Regions from separate parts of the Streptomyces sp. NPDC041191 genome, predicted to be linked through region 3. Evidence: riboswitches for the same ligand, from Rfam matches in the RefSeq annotation. Region 3 holds a riboswitch; each other region holds the start of a gene.
The links. A riboswitch is a leader RNA that binds a small molecule or an ion and turns the genes downstream of it on or off. The one in region 3 is predicted to bind cyclic di-AMP.

Region 1 (4,982 bases), on a different contig from region 3:
GTGCTGCGGCGGGCCATCGCGGCTGCGGCTCCTTCACCAACATGGTTGCTCTGACGCGGACCATTGTGGACCGTGCCACCGACAACGCCGACCGCGACCCGGAAGAGGGACATCTCGAACGGGCGGGAACTTCGCCAGGTGTCGGCGCGCTTGCATACAGTGGCAGGACTTTTTCACATCGCGATCGAAGGGACGTACATGCCCATGGGTCACACGGCCACGGCCGAGGCCGGCTCCGGCGGCCTGACAGCGACCGAGCACCGGCTGGCGAACGGCCTGCGCGTGGTGCTCTCGGAGGACCACCTGACCCCGGTCGCCGCGGTCTGCCTCTGGTACGACGTCGGCTCGCGCCACGAGGTCGAGGGCCGCACGGGGCTGGCCCACCTCTTCGAGCACCTGATGTTCCAGGGCTCGAAGCAGGTCCACGGGAACGGTCACTTCGAGCTGGTGCAGGGTGCGGGCGGCTCGCTCAACGGCACGACGAGCTTCGAGCGCACCAACTACTTCGAGACCATGCCCACGCACCAGCTGGAGCTCGCGCTCTGGCTGGAGGCCGACCGCATGGGCTCGCTCCTCGCCGCCCTGGACGACGAGTCCATGGAGAACCAGCGGGACGTCGTCAAGAACGAGCGCCGCCAGCGCTACGACAACGTGCCGTACGGCACGGCCTTCGAGAAGCTGACCGCCCTCGCCTACCCGGAGGGCCACCCCTACCACCACACGCCGATCGGCTCCATGGCCGACCTGGACGCGGCCACCCTGGAGGACGCGCGGAACTTCTTCCGCACGTACTACGCCCCGAACAACGCGGTGCTCTCCGTCGTCGGCGACATCGACCCGGAGCGGACCCTCGCCTGGATCGAGAAGTACTTCGGCTCCATCCCGTCCCACGACGGCAAGCCGGTCCCGCGCGACGGCTCGCTGCCCGACGTCATCGGCGAGCAGCTCCGCGAGGTCGTCGAGGAGGAGGTGCCGGCGCGCGCTCTGATGGCCGCCTACCGGCTGCCGCACGACGGCACGCGCGCGTGCGACGCCGCCGACCTGGCCCTGACGGTCCTGGGCGGCGGGGAGTCCTCCCGCCTGCACAACCGCCTGGTCCGCCGCGACCGCACGGCCGTCGCCGCCGGTTTCGGCCTGCTGCGGCTCGCCGGGGCGCCCTCGCTCGGCTGGCTGGACGTCAAGACGTCCGGAGGCGTCGAGGTCCCGCAGATCGAGGCGGCCGTCGACGAGGAGCTGGCCCGGTTCGCCGCCGAGGGGCCCACGGCCGAGGAGATGGAGCGCGCCCAGGCCCAGTTGGAGCGCGAGTGGCTGGACCGGCTGGGCACCGTCGCGGGCCGTGCCGACGAACTGTGCCGGTTCGCCGTGCTGTTCGGCGACCCGCAGCTCGCCCTCACCGCCGTCGACCGGGTCCTCGACATCACCGCCGAGGAGGTGCGGGAGGCCGCCGCGGCCCGGCTGCGCCCCGACAACCGCGCGGTGCTCGTCTACGAGCCGGTGGCCACCGAACAGAGCGAGAGCGACAGCGACGAGGAAGAGGGGGCGGACCAGTGACCGACGCTGCCGTGTCTTTGACGAGCATGGAGTTCCACCCGCGGCCGACGCCGGGCACCGCACGCCCCTGGGCCTTCCCGGCCCCGGACCGCAGTGCCCTGGAGAACGGCCTGACCGTGCTCACCAGCCACCGCCCCGGCCAGCAGGTCGTGGCCGTGGAGCTGTTCCTGCCGGCCCCGCTGGACGCCGAACCTGCCGGTCTCGACGGCGTCGCCACCATCATGGCCCGCGCGCTTTCCGAGGGCACGGACCGGCACACCGCCGAGGAGTTCGCGGCCGAGCTGGAGCGCTGCGGCGCCACGCTCGACGCGCACGCCGACCACCCCGGCGTACGGGTCTCCCTGGAGGTGCCGGTCTCCCGGCTGCCCAAGGCGCTCGGTCTGCTCGCCGAGGCGCTGATCGCCCCGGCGTTCCTGGAGACCGAGGTCGAGCGCCTGGTGCGCAACCGCCTCGACGAGATCCCGCACGAGACGGCCAGCCCGGCCCGCCGGGCCGCCAAGCAGCTGTCCAAGGAGCTGTTCCCGGCCGAGTCCCGGATGTCCCGGCCGCGCCAGGGCACCGAGGAGACCGTCGCGGCGATCGACGCCGCCGCGGTCCGCGCGTTCTACGCGGCGCACGTGCGGCCCGCCACGGCGACCGCCGTGGTCGTGGGCGACCTGACCGGGGTGGACCTGGAGAAGGTCCTGGCGGAGACGCTGGGCGCCTGGACCGGCGAGCCGGGCGAGCCGCTTCCGATGCCGCCGATCACCGCCGACGACACCGCGCGGGTCGTCGTCGTGGACCGCCCCGGCGCCGTCCAGACCCAGCTGCTCATCGGCCGGATCGGTCCCGACCGGCACGCCAGCGTCTGGCCGGCCCAGGTCCTCGGCACGTACTGCCTGGGAGGGACCCTGACCTCGCGTCTGGACCGGGTCCTGCGCGAGGAGAAGGGCTACACGTACGGCGTGCGGGCCTTCGGCCAGGTGCTCCGCTCCGACGCCGGGGGGAACGGCGCCGCGATGCTCGCCATCAGCGGCTCCGTGGACACTCCCAACACGGGCCCGGCCCTGGACGACCTGTGGAAGGTGCTGCGCACCCTGGCCGCCGAGGGGCTCACGGACGCCGAGCGGGAGACGGCCGTGCAGAACCTGGTGGGGGTGGCGCCGCTCAAGTACGAGACGGCCGCCTCCGTCGCCGGAACGCTCGCCGACCAGGTCGAGCAGCACCTCCCGGACGACTTCCAGGCGCAGTTGTACGCGCGCCTGGCCGAGACGGGCACCGTGGAGGCGACCGCCGCCGTCGTCAGCGCCTTTCCGGTGGACCGGCTCGTCACCGTCCTGGTGGGTGACGCGGCGCAGATCGCGGAGCCGGTGCGCGCGCTCGGCATCGGTGAGGTCACCGTCGTCAGCGGCTGACCGTCCCCCGCGGGGACGGCGGTCCACCACCGCCGTCCCCGCGACCGGGGCCCGGACATGACGGCCCATCAGGAAAATTCCTTGTGGGAAGGGCATCCGCGGAGGGGTTCCCGCAAGGGAATTGTCCGTATTGGCGGCAAGAGTGATCCTCTGCCCTGTGGCATGTCTTACAAAAGGCCCTGTTCGGTTGGTGATCGACTGGCGACCCGCTTACCGTCGATCCGGCTGTTCGCCAGTCGTACCCGCCGCACCCGCGGCACCGGACAGCCATCGCCGAGTCCCCGTCAGGCGCGAGCCCAGGGGAGCCGGGGACCCGCACGCAGTCCCTGGGGTGAATCGGACGCCTTCGTTCCGTACGGAGGGGCCCGTAGGAGACCTTCCTGCTCCGAACCCGTCAGCTAACCCGGTAGGCGAGAAGGAGGGAAAGGAAACAGCGTCTTCATGGCGTTCACCCGTGCCACCGGGAAGCATCGTGGTCCGAGCCGGATGGCGCGCCGCAGCGCCGGCATCGCCGGCGTCGCGACGCTGGCCACCACCGGCGTCATCGGAACCCTCGCCTCCCCGGCGCTCGCCGCCGACACGGACCACCGTTCACCCGAGGACACCGGTCTCATCGAGGTGATCACCGAGGACTCCCTCGTCGACCGCGTCAACGCCCAGGCCGCCGCCCAGGACCGGCAGGCGTTCGAGGCCGCCGCCGAGGCGAAGGTCCGGGCCGAGGCGAAGCGCAAGGCCGAGGCCCGCGCCAAGGAGATCCGCGAGGCGAAGGAGCGCGCCGCCCGTGAGGCCGAGCGCCGCCGCCTGAACTCCTTCCAGCTCCCGATCGCCGGTTCGTACGTCTCCACCGCCTACAAGACCGGCGGTTCGCTCTGGTCCTCCGGCAGCCACTCCGGCATCGACTTCCACGCCGACTACGGCAGCCGTGTCGTCTCCGTCGGCTCCGGCACCGTCGTCGAGACCGGCTGGGGCGGCGCGTACGGCAACAACATCGTCATCCGGATGAACGACGGCACGTACACCCAGTACGGTCACCTCTCCTCCATCGGGGTGTACGTCGGCCAGACCGTCGAGCCGGGCCAGCAGATCGGCGTCTCGGGCTCGTCCGGCAACTCGACCGGCCCGCACCTCCACTTCGAAGCGCGCACGAGCCCCGAGTACGGCTCCGACATCGACCCGGTCGCCTACCTCCGCGCCCGCGGCGTCACCGTCTGACACCGTCGCCCCTCCGCGCGTCCCCGGCCCCGGGGCCCCGCCTCGGGAAAGCCCCGGCCCGTACTGGGCCGGGGCTTTTCTTCGGCCGGAACGCGTCCGTGGAATCCGGCGGGGCATCGGAAATTCCGGCGGGCTGCAATAGAGTCGTGGCACGGGCGCGGAAAAGGCGCCGCCCGAATGGACTCGCGCGGACCAAGGCGGAGGTCGGACATGCGTATTCCCGCGCATTCGGTGTGCACGGCGATCCGGGACGACATCGTCTCCGGCGTCTTCGCGCGGGGGAGCCGGCTGACCGAGGAGCAGCTCGCCCGCAGGTACGGGGTCTCTCGCGTCCCGGTCCGCGAGGCGCTGCGCACCCTGGAGTCCGAGGGCTTCGTCCTCACCCGGCGCCACGCGGGCGCGCACGTGGCCGAGCCCACCGAGCGGGAGGCGGCCGACCTGCTCGACATGCGGACGCTGCTCGAACCGCTGGGAGCCGCGCGGGCCGCGCAGCGGCGCACCGAGGCCCACCTCAAGGTGCTGCGCGGCCTGGTCAGGCTGGGGCAGGAGAGGGCCGGACGGGGCCGGGACGAGGACCTGCGCCCGCTCGGCGGCTGGTTCCACGAGACGCTCGCGCAGGCGTGCGGCAGTCCGGCCCTGACGGCGCTGCTCACCCAGTTGCGGCACAAGATCGCCTGGGTGTACGCGGTCGAGCGGCCCGCCCGGCCGGCGGACGTCTGGGCCGAACACGGCGCGATCGTGGACGCCGTGGCGCGCGGTGACGCGGAGCGGGCGAGGGCGCTGACCGCGCTGCACGCGGAGCGCTCGCTGTCGCTGCACCGGCTC
Region 2 (4,982 bases), on a different contig from region 3:
TCCGTAGGTCCAGCCGGAGCCGAGGAAGGTGAACTGCTCGGCCGTGCGGACGTTCTCGTCCAGCGGGGCGGCGAGCGCCCGCTCGGCGTCGCGGGCGGCCTCCTCGACGGTGGCCACCCCCTCGGGGAGGGCGTCCTCGGCCTCCAGGTGGGCGCGGAAGAGGGCGAGCGCGGTGGTGGCGAACCGGGTCTGGACGACCGACTCCTCGTCCGCGAAGTCCAGGACGGCGACCTCGTCGGCGAGGTCCATCACCGGGGTGGCGGGGTCCGCCGTGATCGCGCCCGTGGGCACGGTGCCGCGCAGCCGGGAGAGGACGGCGAGCACCTCGCTGGTGGTGCCGGACCGGGTGATCGCCACGACCCGGTCGTAGTGACGGCCGTGGGGGAACTCGGAGGCCGCGAAGGCGTCGGTCTCGCCGTGGCCGCCGGTCTCGCGCAGTTCGGCGTAGGCCAGGGCCATGAACCAGGAGGTGCCGCAGCCGATCACCGCGACCCGTTCGCCCCGCCGGGGAAGGGCGGCGGTGTGCTGGGGCAGGGTGCGGGCCGCCTGTCGCCAGGTCGCCGGCTGGGAGTCGATCTCCAGGGCGGTGCGGGTGGTGCTCATGCCGGTCTCCTTGCAGAAGTGCTGCGAGTTTTTGAAAGAAGATGCGCGAAGCTCTCATCATTCAAGCAGAAGCGAGCACATTTCTTCCAGAACTTTCACGCCCCGGCGGCTAGAATCGGACGCTCGCACGACCGGGAGGGAGGGACCCATGTCCAAGCACGAGCGGTGGAACGCGCTCCTCGAACTACTGGCGGTCTCGGGGAAGGTCGAGGTGGAGGAGGCCGCGGCCGCCCTCGACGTCTCGGCGGCCACGATCCGCCGGGACCTCGACGAGCTGGCCGGGCAGCGACTCCTGGCACGGACGCGGGGCGGCGCGGTCGCGCACGGCGTGTCGTACGAACTTCCCCTGCGGTACAAGTCGGCGCGCCGCGCACCGGAGAAGAAGCGGATCGCGGAGGCGGCGGCCGGCCTGGTCGCCCCCGGCGAGGTGGTCGGGCTCAACGGCGGCACGACGACGACGGAGGTGGCGCGGGCGCTGGCACTGCGATGCGCGGGCGGACGCGACGAGGCCCCGGGATCGGCGGGGTCCGCCGGACCGGCCCTGACCGTGGTCACCAACGCGCTCAACATCGCGGGCGAGCTGGCGGTGCGCCCCCAGATCAAGATCGTCGCCACGGGCGGTGTCGCGCGCCCGCAGACCTACGAGCTGGTCGGCCCGCTGGCGGCCGGGGTGCTCGACGAGGTCGTGCTCGACGTGGTGGTCCTCGGCGTCGACGGGATCGGTGCCGAACTGGGCGCGATGGCGCACCACGAGGACGAGGCGAGCATCAGCAGGCTCTTCGTGGAGCGGGCCAGCCGGGTCGTCGTGGTCACCGACTCCTCGAAGCTGGGACGCCGGGCGTTCGCGCGGATCTGCGGTCTGGAGCGGATCGACGTGCTGGTGACGGACACCGACATCGCCCCGGAGGCGGTCTCCCGGCTCACCGAGGCCGGGGTGAAGGTCCTCACCGCCTGATCCCGCCGCACCCGTCGGCGCGCGGCGGGACCGGCACCCGGCCCGGAACCCCCGGGCTCCGGGGGCCGACCCGGCGGTCGCCGCACGTCCGCACGTCAGCACGTCAGCACGTCCGGGGTGCCCCTCCCCCGCCCTGCCGCTCCGGCGTCCGGACGGCGGCGTCAGCGGCCGGCGTGCGCGGCCCGCCGGATCGTGGCGTCGAGGAGGGCCACGGCGTCGGCGGCCGTACGGCCGGGGGCGCGGTTCCACGGGCCGATGAGGTCCCGCCATCCCCGCGACCGGAGTTCGGTCATGATCCAGGCGGCGGCCTCGTTCATGGTGTCCGCACCGCCGTAGCCGAGGCGGTGGGCGGCGAGGAGGGCCCCGCAGACGCACCGGGCCCCGCGCCTGTTCCGCAGTTTGTACGGGGCGTTCTGCCAGCCCCACTCCGTCAGGACGAGGCGCGCGTAGCCGAGGTGGACCGAGGGGCGCAGCTCGGCCCGGCCGATGCGGCGCCAGGCGTGCAGGCGGTCCGGCAGCACGGCCCCGAGCCGTCCGGGGAGGCGGCGCTCGGCGGGGAGGGGCGCGGGCAACGCGTCGAGCGCGTCGGCCACGAGCCGGTCCACCGGCACGCTGAGCAGGTCCCGCCAGCTCCGCTCCCGCGACGGAGCCGACGCGGGCGGTTCCCCCGTCGTCCAGTCGGTGACGATCCGCTGCCAGACGGCGGTCTCGTAAAGGGCGGCCGCCTCGCGGTCGAGGGCGTCGGGGCAGGTCAGGGGGGCAGGGCCGGGCGAGGGGGCGGAGGGGGACATCGGGGCGGCTCCTGGGTCGGGCCTTCCATCCTCCAGGAGAAATGTCCGCTTTGCCAGCTATGGCAGCACGTGTCATGGAATGCAGATAAAGCAGTCATTCGATGAATGAATACCCCCTCGGGAACTTTCATCCCCTTTACGCCGAACAAGGGAAACACGGCGCATATAGGACATAGTCGTTCGGGTGACGCGACTCACTCCCCGGGTCCCACGATCTGCCGCGCCCCTCCCCGGACCCTTGCCGCACAAGGAGATTCGGCGCCCCCGCCATCCGGTCGATCTTGACCGGAACGAATGCGGAGATCCTTTACCGAAGAGCGCCGCATTGATCCTCTTGTTATTCGTCGCATTGCTGGCCTACGGTCACCTCCATTCGAGCGGAACGCCTAATCCTGCCGCCGCTCGGGAACCTTCCCTTTTCACCCGACGGCAGGAGCGGGGGACCCACGAATACGCCGGTCCGGAATCCGGAACGGCTCGGGGTGAAGCCGCGTGCTCGCGGCCGGACATCTCCCGTCCGAACCCGACAGCTCACCCCGCAGGCGCCGGAGAGGAATCCGTCATGCCCGCACACGGCAAGCACCGCCGCCCCCGCCGCATCCACATCTCCCGTGGTATGGCCCTGATCGGTACAGGTGGGGCCGCTCTGACCCTGCCGCTGATCGTGCCCGCCACGGCCGGCGCCACGCCCGCCACCGGAACGCCGGACATCGCGGCCACGGTGTTCACCGCCCCCGCCGCACCGGCGACCGCCACCACTCCGGCCGCCCCGGCCGCCACGCGCACCTACACCGTCACGAGCGGTGACTCGCTTTCCCTGATCGCCCGCAAGAAGGGAATTCAGGGGGGCTGGAAGAGCCTTTACCGCGCCAACCGGAGCGTCGTGGGTGACAATCCGTCACTCATTCACCCCGGCCTGGAACTGACGATTCATCGGAATTCCGCGAAGATCGCCCCCGGGCAGGCGGAGACCGGGAGCGGGACCGGGACGAAGGCCGCCCCGAAGGCGAAGAATTCCTCTTCGGCCGAACGGGCGAAGCCTTCCGAGCGCCGCACGGCCACCCCGGCCGTCGCCACCGGCACGGGCGCCTCCGGCGCCGCGGCCACCCCCGCCGTCGCCCGCGCCGTCCCCGCCCGGGTTCAGGCGGCTGCTGCCACCGGCTACGCCGACAACCTCGACGGCTGGATCCGCGAGTCGCTGGACGTCATGGCCCGGCACGGCATCCCCGGCTCCTACGAGGGAATCCACCGCAACGTCATGCGGGAGTCCTCCGGAAACCCGCTGGCCATCAACAACTGGGACATCAACGCCGTCAACGGCACCCCCTCGAAGGGCCTCCTCCAGGTCATCGAGCCGACCTTCCTCGCCTACCACGTGCCGGGCACGGCCATGGACCTGTACGACCCGGTCGCCAACATCACCGCCGCCTGCAACTACGCGGCCGACCGCTACGGCTCCATCGACAACGTCAACGGGGCGTACTGACCTCCCGTGCGCGGAAGTGCCCGGTGAACCAGGAGGCGGCGAGCTCCGCCACCTCCTCCAGGGCACCGGGCTCCTCGAAGAGGTGGGTGGCGCCCTCCACGACGGCCAGCCGGTTCTCGCAGCGCAGCAGGGACCGGGCCCGCCGGTTGAGGTCCAGGACCAGCGGGTCCTCGCCGCCCACCACCAGGAGGGTCGGGGCCCGCACCCGGCCCAGGTGGTCGGCGGCCAGGTCCGGCCGGCCACCGCGCGAGACGACGGCGCCGACGGTCGACCCGGGGGCCGCCGCCGCCCGCAACGCGGCCGCCGCTCCCGTACTCGCGCCGAAGTAGCCGAGCGGGAACTCCGCGCCGAGCCGTCCGGCCAGCCAGTCCGTGGCCCCGGTGAGCCGGCCGGCGAGGAGCGCGGTGTCGAAGACCCGTGCCCGGTCGGCCGACTCCTCCTCGGTCAGCAGGTCGAACAGGAGGGTCCCCAGACCGGCCCCGCCGAGCGCCTCGGCGACGGCCCCGTTCCGCGGGCTGTGGCGACCGCTGCCGCTGCCGTGGGCGAACAGGACGACGCCGACGGCCCCTTCGGGTACGGCGAGACGACCGGCGAGAGCGGTTCCCCCGACCGGTATCCGCACCTCCGCCTGTCCCGGGGCGGGGGCGCGGACCTCCGCGCCCCGGACGCCGTGCCCGTGCGCGGTCCGGCTCCGGTCCAGGCAGGCGAGCACCTCGGCGTCCGGCGTCTGCGGGAAGTCCCGGTAGAACTGGCCGACCGCCCGGAACCCCTCCGGCGCGTGGAGGCAGACGGTCTCGTCGGCCTCGCCGGCGAGGCGAGCCGTCCAGCCGGCCGGTGCGACCGGGACCGCGAGGACGATCCGGGCCGCGCCCCGCGCGCGGACCACCCGGCAGGCGGCCACGGCCGTGGCTCCGGTGGCCAGCCCGTCGTCGACGACCAGCACCGTCCGGCCGTCCAGCGGCACGGAGGGACGGCTGCCCCGGTAGCGGCGGGCCCGCTGCTCCAGTTCGGCGAGTTCGCGCTCCTCCACGACGACGAGGCCGCGGCCGTCCACGCCGGCCTCGCGGAGCACCCGTTCGTTGAGCACCCGTACACCGCCCTCGCCGAGCGCGCCCATCGCCACCTCGGGCCGCCGCGGCACGCCCAG
Region 3 (4,982 bases):
CCTCATCCACGAGTTCGCCTTCCCGCTCCCCATCTACGCCATCTGCGACCTGCTCGGCGTGCCCCGCGAGGACCAGGACGACTTCCGCGACTGGGCCGGGATGATGATCCGGCACGGCGGAGGCCCGCGCGGCGGGGTCGCCCGGTCGGTGAAGAAGATGCGCGGCTATCTCGCGGAGCTGATCCACCGCAAGCGCGAGGGCCTGGGGCGGGAAGAGGGGGACGACCTGATCTCGGGGCTCATCCGCGCCTCCGACCACGGCGAGCACCTCACCGAGAACGAGGTCGCCGCCATGGCCTTCATCCTTCTCTTCGCGGGCTTCGAGACCACCGTGAACCTGATCGGGAACGGGCTCTACGCGCTGCTGCGCCACCCCGGGCAGCGGGAACGGCTGCAGGCGTCCCTCGCCGCCGGGGAGACCGGCCTCCTGGAGACCGGGATCGAGGAGCTGCTGCGGTACGACGGGCCCGTGGAGATGGCGACCTGGCGGTACGCGACGCGGGCGCTGACCATCGGCGGGCGGGAGATCCCGGCGGGGGACCCGGTGCTCGTGGTGCTCGCCGCCGCCGACCGGGACCCGGAGCGGTTCGACGGGCCCGACACGCTCGACCTCGCCCGGCGCGACAACCAGCACCTCGGGTACGGCCACGGCATCCACTACTGCCTGGGCGCGCCGCTCGCCCGCCTCGAAGGGCAGACGGCCCTGGCGACCCTGCTGACCCGTCTGCCGGACCTGGCGCTCGCCGTCGATCCGGCCGGACTGCGGTGGCGCGGGGGGCTCATCATGCGTGGTTTGCGCACCCTTCCGGTGGAGTTCTCCCCCTCCGTACCGGTCCTTCCGGCTGACGGCGTGTCAGAAATGTGATCTTCACGTGATCGGGGAGCCATCGACTTGTGACGGACGTTCGAATGCGGCTACGTTTCGCGGCAGTCTCAGCCGTCACGCGAAAGGCGCTTCTATGCGTTCCGGGAACGGACGACACCGTCGCCCCCGTCAGGCCCCCGCCCTTGTCGTCGCCGCCGGGGTGACCGGATCGGCCATGGCGCTGCCGCTGCTCGCCACCGGGTCCGCCTCCGCCGCCGACGCCGCCACCTGGGACCGGGTCGCGGAGTGCGAGTCCGGGGGGCAATGGAGCGCCAACACCGGCAACGGGATGTACGGCGGACTCCAGTTCACCCAGGAGAGCTGGGAGCGCCACGGCGGTCTGGTGTACGCGCCCAGCCCCGACCTCGCCAGCCGGGCCCAGCAGATCGCGGTGGCCGAGAAGGCCCTCGCCAAGGGCAGTGCCGAGTGGGCCACCTGCGCCCCGATCGCGGGCCTGGCGAACGACGGGAAGGCCACCGGGGTGGACCCGGGCCCGGTCACCGTTCCCGTCTCCCCCGTGAAGCCCGTCCCCGAGTCGGGCTGGAACGCGGGCGGATCGGGCGCCCCCGCCGCTCCGGAGACCGTGGCGCCCGAAGCGGCCGAGAGGTCCGCGCCCCCCGCCGCCACCGTCACGCCCGCGACGCCCGCCTCCCCGACCGCGCCGGCCGCCCCGGTCACTCCGGTGCCTCCCGCCACGCCGGGCGCGCCGACCGGAACGACCTCCCCGACCGTGCCGGTCACTCCGGCCGTGCCCGACACATCCGTTACGCCCGTTACGCCCGGTACGCCGGAGGGTGGTGAGGTGTCGGTCACGCCCGGCACCGGCAAGCACCGGGGCGGGGCGGACCCGCAGGAAAGCATCAAGTCGGGCACTTCCGTCGAATCCGGCAGACATGCCTCGGGCGAGGATAAGCTCGCCGAAAACCCTGCGGGCACTCCGGTGACCGGGGGGGTGAAGAATTCGGGCGTAACGGACAGTCAGGGCTCTTCGGGTGAATACGTCGTGCGTCCGGGTGACAGCCTGTCGGACATCGCGCGGGCGAACGAACTCCCCGGCGGGTGGACGGCCCTCTATGACGCCAACAAGCGGACCGTGGGGACCGATCCGGACCTCATCCTGCCTGGTCAGAACCTCGAACTGACGCCGGCTCCGAACCCGGCGGCGGGGTAGTTCGGGAGCTTCTGTCCGGATCCATGCGAGTGAGACATGGGTCTCTTTGTCCCAACTGGCGTGTCGTGCCCGGAAGCTCTGCTTCCGTCACCTCCCACCTGCGCAAACGGGCCCCACTGGAGGGCAAGGAGAGGCGAAATTAGTCATATGAGCCTCTTTGAACTTCGGGGGGGTCTGTGCGTACGGTCGTCATCGCTCGCCACCGCGGGCCCCTTCGACCGAAACGCCGAATCCTGCCGTCGGTCGTGGGGAACAGTCGTCGCGCAAGCGCCGAAGGCAGGAGCGGGGGACCCAAGGTAAGCGCCGGCCCCGGCCGTTGAGACAGACGGCCGACGATCGGCTTGGGGTGAAGCCGCGTGCTAGGACACGCGGCCGGGCAACTCATTGGCCCGAACCCGACAGCTCACCTCGCAGGCGTCGGTGAGGAGAAACTCCATGCTGTTTTCCGCCAAGGGCAAACACCGCCGTCCCTCCAAGGCCACCCAGGTCGCCGCGCTCGTCGGCGTCACCGGTGTCGCCGTCGCCGCCCCGCTGATGACCGCGGGCGCCGCCTCGGCCGCCACGGCCTCCGAGTGGGACCGCGTCGCCCAGTGCGAGTCCGGTGGCAACTGGTCCATCAACACCGGCAACGGCTTCTACGGCGGCCTCCAGTTCACGTCCTCCACCTGGGCCGCGTACGGCGGCACCGCCTACGCCCCGCGCGCCGACCAGGCGTCGAAGTCCCAGCAGATCGCCGTCGCCGAGAAGGTCCTCGCGGGCCAGGGCAAGGGCGCCTGGCCGCACTGCGGCGTCGGCCTCTCGGGCGCCTCGTACGGCGGCTCCGCCGAGAGCGCGACGGAGCAGGAGAAGCCCGCGAAGAAGCAGCGGACGCAGAAGCGCTCGACCGAGCAGCCGACCACCCGCAGCGAGCAGCGCCAGGCCCCGAAGAAGGCCGAGAAGCGCCACGACGCTCCGGAGTCCGCCCGGAAGACCGTCACCACCCCGACCGGCGAGACGGTCAAGAAGGGCGACGGCGAGTACAAGGTCGTCGCCGGCGACACCCTCAGCAAGATCGCCGAGGCGCAGGGCGTCGAGGGCGGCTGGGCCCGGCTCTTCGAGCTGAACGACGACGTCGTCGAGAACGCCGACCTGATCTACCCGGGTCAGCAGCTCCACCTGAAGTGAGTCCGGCGGGTCGCGTGAGTCCGGCGGCTCACGCGGCCCCGACGGCCCTCCCGCGGTGACCACCCCGGTCCGGCGCGCCCTCCCCCGTGCGCGCCGGACCGGGGTTCCCCCTTTTCCCGGGCCGGGTCCGCTCGTACGGGAGTACGGGTCCCATGACGGTTACCAACCAGTAGATACGGGGTGATTCGCCCCCATGCGCGTGCCCTTGGGTCCTTTTTCGTCCCAGGGTGCGGGCGCCCGGCCGACCGGAGCCCCCGGGACGGTTAGGCTCTTGCCGCAAGGCCGAGCGACCCCGCACCGACCTTGCGTCACATCCAGCGTCACATCCCAGAAGGAGATGCTCGTGCCGTCCATCGACGTCGTCGTAGCCCGGGAAATCCTGGACTCCCGAGGCAACCCCACGGTCGAGGTCGAGGTCGGCCTCGACGACGGCAGCACCGGCCGTGCTGCCGTCCCGTCCGGCGCCTCCACCGGTGCGTTCGAGGCCCTGGAGCTCCGCGACGGCGACCCCGGCCGCTACCAGGGCAAGGGCGTCGAGAAGGCCGTCCTCGCCGTCATCGAGCAGATCGGCCCGGAGCTGGTCGGCTACGACGCCACCGAGCAGCGCCTGATCGACCAGGCCATGTTCGACCTGGACGCCACCCCGGACAAGTCCTCGCTCGGCGCCAACGCCATCCTCGGCGTCTCCCTCGCCGTCGCGCACGCCGCCTCCGAGGCCAGCGACCTCCCGCTCTTCCGCTACCTGGGCGGCCCGAACGCGCACCTGCTGCCCGTTCCGATGATGAACATCCTGAACGGCGGGTCGCACGCCGACTCCAACGTGGACATCCAGGAGTTCATGATCGCCCCGATCGGCGCGGAGTCCTTCTCCGAGGCCCTGCGCTGGGGCACCGAGGTCTACCACACCCTCAAGGCCGTCCTGAAGCGCAAGGGCCTCTCCACCGGCCTCGGCGACGAGGGCGGCTTCGCCCCGAACCTGGAGTCCAACCGCGCCGCCCTCGACCTCATCCTCGAGGCGATCAAGGAAGCCGGCTACGCCCCGGGCAAGGACATCGCGCTCGCCCTCGACTGCGCCGCCTCCGAGTTCTACAAGGACGGCGCGTACGAGTTCGAGGGCAAGTCCCGCTCGGCCGCCGAGATGACCGAGTACTACGAGGAGCTGGTCTCCGCGTACCCGCTGGTCTCCATCGAGGACCCGCTGTTCGAGGACGACTGGGAGGGCTGGAAGGCCATCACCGACAAGCTCGGCACCAAGGTGCAGCTCGTCGGCGACGACCTGTTCGTCACCAACCCGGAGCGCCTGGCCCGCGGCATCGAGGAGGGCAGCGCCAACGCCCTGCTCGTCAAGGTCAACCAGATCGGTTCGCTGACCGAGACCCTGGACGCCGTCGAGCTGGCCCAGCGCAGCGGCTTCAAGTGCATGATGTCCCACCGCTCCGGCGAGACCGAGGACGTCACCATCGCGGACCTGGCCGTCGCCACCAACTGCGGCCAGATCAAGACCGGCGCCCCGGCCCGCTCCGAGCGCGTCGCCAAGTACAACCAGCTCCTGCGCATCGAGGAGATCCTGGACGACGCCGCGGTCTACGCCGGCCGCAGCGCGTTCCCGCGCTTCAAGGGCTGACGCACACGCCGGGCCCCCGGGCAGGGCGGCCTCCGTACGTCCCCGTACCCGGTCCCGTACCGTGTGCGGGGACGTCCGCGTGAACAGGGGAGGCGACACGACATGGCCGTGAAGGACCGGGACCGGTTCTCGACCGCGACCCGGATCAGACTGCTCGG

Region 1: it holds a riboswitch for cyclic di-AMP, as region 3 does, so the genes downstream of both, ACZ6AQ_RS06425 (M23 family metallopeptidase) here and ACZ6AQ_RS20635 (transglycosylase family protein) in region 3, are expected to answer to the same signal.
Region 2: it holds a riboswitch for cyclic di-AMP, as region 3 does, so the genes downstream of both, ACZ6AQ_RS26215 (LysM peptidoglycan-binding domain-containing protein) here and ACZ6AQ_RS20635 (transglycosylase family protein) in region 3, are expected to answer to the same signal.

Annotation. Positions count from the first base shown of each region.
Region 1 is NZ_JBVIZC010000003.1:97,544-102,525, forward strand. It holds gene ACZ6AQ_RS06410 (DNA gyrase/topoisomerase IV subunit A) at 1-17, opposite strand, end outside; gene ACZ6AQ_RS06415 (M16 family metallopeptidase) at 199-1,551, shown strand; gene ACZ6AQ_RS06420 (M16 family metallopeptidase) at 1,578-2,945, shown strand; cyclic di-AMP (ydaO/yuaA leader) riboswitch at 3,207-3,373, shown strand; gene ACZ6AQ_RS06425 (M23 family metallopeptidase) at 3,387-4,157, shown strand; gene ACZ6AQ_RS06430 (GntR family transcriptional regulator) at 4,368-4,982, shown strand, end outside.
Region 2 is NZ_JBVIZC010000014.1:147,064-152,045, reverse strand. It holds gene ACZ6AQ_RS26230 (SIS domain-containing protein) at 1-603, opposite strand, end outside; gene ACZ6AQ_RS26225 (DeoR/GlpR family DNA-binding transcription regulator) at 752-1,558, shown strand; gene ACZ6AQ_RS26220 (DUF6197 family protein) at 1,720-2,349, opposite strand; cyclic di-AMP (ydaO/yuaA leader) riboswitch at 2,733-2,906, shown strand; gene ACZ6AQ_RS26215 (LysM peptidoglycan-binding domain-containing protein) at 2,912-3,835, shown strand; gene ACZ6AQ_RS26210 (phosphoribosyltransferase family protein) at 3,819-4,982, opposite strand, start outside.
Region 3 is NZ_JBVIZC010000010.1:84,614-89,595, reverse strand. It holds gene ACZ6AQ_RS20645 (cytochrome P450 family protein) at 1-865, shown strand, start outside; gene ACZ6AQ_RS20640 (transglycosylase family protein) at 960-2,036, shown strand; cyclic di-AMP (ydaO/yuaA leader) riboswitch at 2,295-2,468, shown strand; gene ACZ6AQ_RS20635 (transglycosylase family protein) at 2,472-3,200, shown strand; gene eno (phosphopyruvate hydratase) at 3,538-4,824, shown strand; gene ACZ6AQ_RS20625 (FtsB family cell division protein) at 4,927-4,982, shown strand, end outside.